2 regions of the Pantoea sp. CCBC3-3-1 genome follow, and region 2 is predicted to be linked to the other one. Evidence: predicted binding sites of a transcription regulator. Region 2 holds the regulator's gene; the other holds the start of a gene.
The links. The regulator sigma-54, encoded in region 2, starts transcription at its own class of promoters, with help from an activator protein. The targets are predictions, from matches to a motif close to GTTGGCACANNTTTCGCTNT.
Positions count from the first base shown of each region.

Region 1: the regulator sigma-54 is predicted to act here: its motif matches at 1,706-1,725, upstream of glnK (P-II family nitrogen regulator).

Region 1 is NZ_CP034363.1:1,193,990-1,197,405, reverse strand. Features, by position in the region: gene amtB (ammonium transporter AmtB) at 1-1,279, opposite strand, end outside; gene glnK (P-II family nitrogen regulator) at 1,315-1,653, opposite strand; gene EHV07_RS05420 (SmdB family multidrug efflux ABC transporter permease/ATP-binding protein) at 1,918-3,416, opposite strand, start outside.
Region 2 is NZ_CP034363.1:4,426,445-4,429,860, reverse strand. Features, by position in the region: gene ptsN (PTS IIA-like nitrogen regulatory protein PtsN) at 1-274, opposite strand, end outside; gene hpf (ribosome hibernation promoting factor) at 487-774, opposite strand; gene rpoN (RNA polymerase factor sigma-54) at 797-2,230, opposite strand; gene lptB (LPS export ABC transporter ATP-binding protein) at 2,279-3,004, opposite strand; gene lptA (lipopolysaccharide ABC transporter substrate-binding protein LptA) at 3,010-3,416, opposite strand, start outside.

The DNA of each region.
Region 1 (3,416 bases), 1.8 Mb from region 2:
AAGCATTTTCGCCATGGCTGTTAACATCAAGACCTTCACGCTCCTGGTCTTCAGGAACACGCAGTCCGACAGTCATATCCGCTACCTTGAAGGCGATAAAGGCTACCACGCCGGTCCAGACAATGGTCACGCCGACGCTCAGCAACTGAACCCATACCTGATGTCCCATAGAGACACCCTCGGCATAACCCACCCCGCCCAGGGAAGGCGAGGCAAAAACGCCAGTCAGGATACAGCCAACGATACCGCATACGCCGTGCACGCCGAATACGTCACAAGGATCGTCAACACGCAGCCATTTTTTCAGCGTCGTTACGCCCCAAAGACCGGCCAAACCACCAACGATACCGATGATTAATGCCCCACCCACGCCAACATAACCACAGGCTGGGGTGATAGCGACCAGACCGGCAATCACGCCGGAACAGACGCCCAGCAGAGACGGTTTACCGCGCAGTGCCCATTCACCGAAGGTCCAGCTGAGCATGGCTCCTGCGGTAGCCATAACGGTGTTAATAAAGGCCAGGCCTGCAATTTCATTTGCCGCGCTGGCAGAACCCGCATTAAAGCCGAACCAGCCAACGTAAAGGATTGCGGTGCCGGTAAAGACCATCGGCAGGTTATGAGGTTTAAAGGCTTCTTTACCAAAACCGGCACGTTTGCCAACCAGGTAAGCACCAACCAGCCCCGCGACGGCCGCATTGATATGAACTACCGTGCCACCCGCAAAGTCCAGTGCACCGTCCTGAGCAAGCAGGCCGCCTGACCACACCATATGAGCAATAGGCAGATAAGAGAACGTCAGCCAGATTGCGACAAAGATCAGCACCGCAGAAAAACGGATACGTTCAGCGATCGCACCAACAATCAGGCCAACGGTAATACAGGCAAAAGAGGCCTGGAACGCGACGTGAATATACTGATAGAACGAGCCGACCAGCGCCGTAAGCTGAATATTTTTTAGCATCACCATGCTAAAGCCGCCAAAGAAAGCGTTACCTTCGCTAAACGCCAGTGAATAGCCGTACACCATCCATAATACGCAAACCAGCGCGAAGGTGACGGAAACCTGAGTCATCAGAGAAAGCACGTTTTTAGCGCGGATTAATCCGCCGTAGAATAAGGCAATGCCGGGTAGTGTCATAAACAGCACCAGCGCGGTGCAAATCATCATAAAAGCGTTGTCCGCTTTATCTGCCACTGCTGGCGCTGCCGCCATCGCCAGTGAAGGTAACAGTGCCAGGCCCGCGAGACCGAACGTAGCTAATTTTTTATTCATTTTATTCCATCCCATCACAGTTCTTAGCCCTGAGATTACAGCGCTGCTTCGTCAGTTTCGCCGGTGCGAATACGGATAACCCGTTGCAGTTCTGCAACAAAAATTTTCCCGTCACCAATTTTGCCGGTGTAGGCGGCTTTACTGATCACATCGACCACTTCATCCAGCTGGTCGTCTGCAATCGCAATGTCTATTTTTACCTTCGGCAGGAAGTTCACGCTGTATTCAGCCCCGCGATAAAGTTCTGCATGCCCTTTCTGGCGACCAAAACCTTTAACTTCGGTTACGGTCAATCCCTGAATGCCGATTGAAGACAGTGCTTCACGCACGTCTTCTAATTTGAACGGTTTGATTACCACAGTAACCAGCTTCATACGATCCCCTCCAGGTAACGAAAACGGTTGTTTCACCCCACACGGACTGATCAAAGCAAAGGCTGTGCCACAAATAAAAAAAGAAGATATTCAGAAGATGAGAGGGGTGGATATTGCGTACGCACGGGCCGGGCTGTGTTTAGCGTAACGAAGCCGCTAAAGCCAATCTGAGGAAAGTGCACCATTCAGGTGCACTCTGCGTCAGAAGTGTGCATTTCGCCACGTAAGGTGAATTTATCGCCTGATCGTGGTGCAGCGAAACGGCTACATTGTTACGCTTTCAGGCGCTTCAAGCTCCTCTCCAGCCAGCTGTAACTGGTACATTTGCCAGTAGCGGCCTTGTTTTTCCAGCAGCTCGCGATGATGCCCTTGCTCAACGGCCTGCCCCCGATGCAGCACCAGAATGGTGTCGGCCTCGGTAATTGTAGACAGTCTGTGTGCGATCACCACCAGCGTGGTTTTTTTGCGAACGGCCTGTAGCGCTTTCTGAATCGCCTGTTCCGTACCGGAATCGATGTTCGCCGTTGCTTCATCCAGGATGAGGATCTGAGGTGAGGCAACCAGTACCCTGGCCATTGCCAGAAGCTGCTTCTGTCCGACCGAAAGGTTATTCCCCTGCTCGCCCAGCCGGGTATAGATCCCATCGGATAAACTGCGCGCCAGCCCGGCAAGCTGTACCGTTTCCAGAGCCTGCCATACCGCCTCTTCGCTGATATCGCGGCCTAAGGTAATGTTGGCAAAAAAGGTATCGGCCAGTACCACCGGATCCTGCTGCACCATCGCCACACCCTGCCTTAACACGCCGTGACTGAGCGAAGAGAGCGGCCGGCCATCCAGACGAATTTCGCCTTGATTGATCGGATAGTAACCCATCATCAGATTGGCCAGCGTACTTTTCCCGCTGCCGGTATGTCCAACCAGCGCCACGAAGCTGCGGGAAGGCACGTGCAGATTGATATCGCTAAGCACATTGCGATCGTCGCGATAGGCAAAGCTCAAATTTTCAATCTCAATCTGCCCGGACGCCAGCGGCTTATTGTCGCGACCGTAGTGCTGACGAGGCGCATCCATGAGCTCAAAAATACGCTCACCTGCTACAACGGCCTGCTGTAACATCGACTGCTGCGTGGTTAATTCGATCAGCGGCTCATTCAGGCGGCCAAGATAATTAATAAATGCGTAGAGCACGCCAACTTCAAAGCTTCCGTTCGCGGAAAAGCCAAACAGCATCATTAATCCACAAAGGATCATTGCCGAAAACAGGCTGAGCAGCGGCCGCAATAAAAAGCCATCCAGCCGCAGCGTTTCCATTCGCGCCAGGTAGTGCGAACGGCTCGCCTCCCCCATTCGCTCCCCAAAGCGCGCCTGCTGGCGGAACTGTTGGATCACGCTCATGCCGTTAATCACTTCATTAAAACCGTTGTTGATGTCGGCCAGGTAGCCCCGGACGCGACGCACAATCGGCGTGCTGTAACGCTGATAGATCAGCATTACGGTTAAGACGGCAGGGAAAATAGTGATTGCGACCAGCGCCATACGCCAGTCCAGGCTAAACATGGCCACCAGCATGGCCCCAACAAGTGCGGCGCTGCGTAAAACCGTCGCCACGACGGTCACATAGAGATCGCGAACAACTTCCGTATCGTTAGTCACGCGCGAGATGATTTGGCCTACCGGCTGAGTATCGAAGGCGCTAAGAGGCTGGCGTAACGCGGCATCCATCACATCCGTACGCAAGCGCTGGACGACGCCTACCGCGGCCT
Region 2 (3,416 bases):
GCTGCTCAAGGCGAATAAATACGCCCACGGCGCGCAGCGTGTCTTCCACCAGCTTACCGTGCGGAATAGCAATGCCGTTGCCAATACCGGTGCTGCCCATCCGCTCGCGCGTCAGGATCGCTTCAAAGATAGTCTGGTGCGGAAGGTTAAGCTGTTTGGCTGCCAGCTCGCTAATAATTTCCAGCGCCCGCTTTTTACTCTGGCAGTGTACGCCGCTGCGGGTGCAGGAGACGCTCAGTACCGAGCTCAGTTCCAGTGTGTGATCATTGTTCATCATAGTTTCACTTACGTATTCACTTCGCCTGGCAAAACGGCCTGACGCATCTGACGCCGCAAAGCGTACAGATATGTCAGGCCATCGGTCAAATGCAACATGCCTTATTGATTAACGGCCCGGACTCCAGAACAGAGTACGAGCCGGTACATCTTACGTCACGTTCTTATCAGATAAGGGTGGCGAAAAAATAATCAATGCTTGGGTGAAATTTAGTGTTGCTTCAACTTGTCTTTATGTTTATTAAGTTGGCGCGTTAGCTTGTCAATCAAGCCATCAATCGCCGCGTACATATCTTTCTCTTCCGAGGTGGCATGCAACTCACCGCCGTTTACATGTAACGTTGCATCGGCTATCTGCGTGACCTTCTCAACCTTAAGAACAATATAAACCTGATTTATCCGGTCGAAATACTGTTCCAGTTTGGCAAATTTCGCCGTGACAAACTCACGTAACGGCTCAGTGATTTCAACGTTCTGTCCAGTGATATTGAGTTGCATACGCTCTTCCTTATCTGTTCGTTCAGACCAGCTGTTTACGCTGATTTGAGGGCGGGATGGATAAAGACTCTCGGTACTTCGCTACAGTGCGGCGGGCTACCATAATTCCCTGATCGGAAAGAAGGGTAGTCAGCTTGCTGTCACTAAGAGGCTTGGCGGGATTCTCCGCCGAGATTAATTTTTTCACCAGTGCCCGAATTGCTGTGGAGGAAGCTTCGCCGCCGCCTTCAGTATTAACATGACTGGAGAAAAAATACTTCAGTTCAAAAATGCCGCGCGGGCTGTGCAGATACTTTTGCGTGGTAACGCGCGAGATCGTTGACTCATGCATATCCACAGCGGCGGCAATATCGGCCAGCACCATGGGACGCATAAATTCTTCGCCCTGTTCAAAAAAAGCCTCCTGCTGTTCAACGATACAACGCGTTACTTTCAACAGGGTATCGTTACGGCTTTCGAGGCTTTTAATCAGCCATCTGGCTTCCTGCAGATTGCTGCGAATAAACTGATTATCGCTGTCGTTACGTGTCGAACCGCCCAGCGAAGCATAGTGCTGATTGATTTTCAGACGCGGCACGCTGTCCGCGTTCAGGTCTACCGTCCAGCGAGTGCCGATTTTTCGTACCAGCACATCAGGAATAACATATTCAGGCTCGCTGGTATTAATGGACTGGCCGGGTCTGGGATCGAGCGACTGAATCAGCTGCATCGCGTTTTTCAGCACGTCTTCCTTCAGGCGAGTGACCCGCATCAGGCTGCGAAAGTCGTGATTTGCCAGCAAATCTAAATGCTCGCTAACGATTAAACGTGCTTCTTTGATGAAAGGGGTTTCAGGAATGAATTGCGACAGCTGTACCAGCAGGCAATCCCGCAGATCGCGAGCGCAAACGCCAACCGGATCGAAACGCTGCACGCGCTTTAATACCGCTTCAACTTCGTCAGCCGCAAGTTCATCGTTGCCGATACTGTCCTGGATTTCCTCAAGCGAGACGGTCAGATAGCCTGTGGGATCCACCGCATCGACAATCGCTGTAGCAATCGCCCTGTCGGTATCGGTAAACGGCGTCAGCTCCACCTGCCACATCAGATAGTCTTGTAATGTCTGCGTTGTTTCACCCTGGTAAACAGGCAGTTCATCATCGTGATAGTCGGTACCCGTGCCGGATGGCGTGCCGGCGGTGTAGATTTCATCCCAGGTCGCATCTAGCGGTAGCTCTTCCGGCATGTCCTTCTGTTCTAAGGCTTCGCGGGTATCAAGCGCTTCTTTTTCCTGATATTCGCGGCTGTCCACTTCCTCATGAATGTCGGTTTGCTCAAGCAAGGGATTGCTTTCCAGCGCCAGCTGAATTTCCTGCTGGAGTTCAAGCGTAGAGAGTTGCAGCAGACGAATCGCCTGCTGCAGTTGTGGCGTCATGGCAAGCTGTTGGCTAAGCCTGAGCTGCAAACCTTGCTTCATATTCAGGATACTAATTCCTCAAAAATCTAACCCGGTCCGACCACCTTATCAGAGTCTGAACTCTTCGCCCAAATAGACTCGCTTAACTTGTTCATCCGCCAGGACTTCTTCCGGCGAGCCGTGGGCGATTAAATGGCCCTGGCTGACAATATAAGCCCGCTCGCAGACAGCCAGCGTCTCGCGAACGTTATGGTCGGTAATTAGCACGCCCAGGCCGCTATCGCGCAGGTGTTCGATAATTTTTTTGATATCAATAACGGAAATCGGGTCGACACCGGCGAAGGGTTCATCCAGCAGGATGAATTTAGGATTAGCGGCCAGCGCACGGGCAATCTCAACACGGCGTCGTTCGCCGCCGGAAAGCGCCTGGCCCATGCTGTCACGCAAATGCGTAATATGGAATTCATCCATCAGCTCTTTGGCTCGATCGTCGCGCTGTTCTGCCGACAAATCCTCACGAATTTGCAGCACCGCCATCAGGTTATCGTAAACGCTCAGGCGACGGAAAATTGACGCTTCCTGGGGTAAATAGCCAATACCGCGGCGTGCGCGGGCGTGGAGCGGCAGAATGCTGATGTCCTCATCGTCAATAACGATACGGCCCGCATCACGCGGTACAATCCCAACCACCATATAAAACGTGGTGGTTTTACCTGCACCGTTAGGGCCAAGCAGACCCACAATCTCGCCGGATTTAACTTCCAGACTCACATCTTCGACAACGCGTCGGCCTTTGTAGGCCTTCGCCAGGTTTTGCGCAATTAAAGTCGCCATAGCGTTTAGTTACTCTTTTTCTGTCCGGTGGACTGGGTGCCTTTATCCTGCAACTGCGAAGGCACCAATACGGTCGTCACACGTTTGCCGGTATTGCCGTAGGCCTGCATTTTCTGTTCTTTGACCAGATAGGTAATGCGATCGCCTTTTACATTGCTGTCCAGCTGTTCCAGATAGGCGTTACCGGTCAGCTCAACGAAATCTTTCGCCAGCTCATAGTGCATTTTTTGGGCATGGCCCTGCACGGGTTTACCGCTGTCCTGCATCTGATAAAAGGTAGCGGGTTTGCCCCAGGCATCCACAATGGTTTTATTGCTGTCGCCGCCAGGGCGAGTGACCACCACTTTATCGGCGGTAATTTTGATCGTGCCCTGAGTTACAATCACGTTGCCGGTGAAAGTGGCTACGTTAC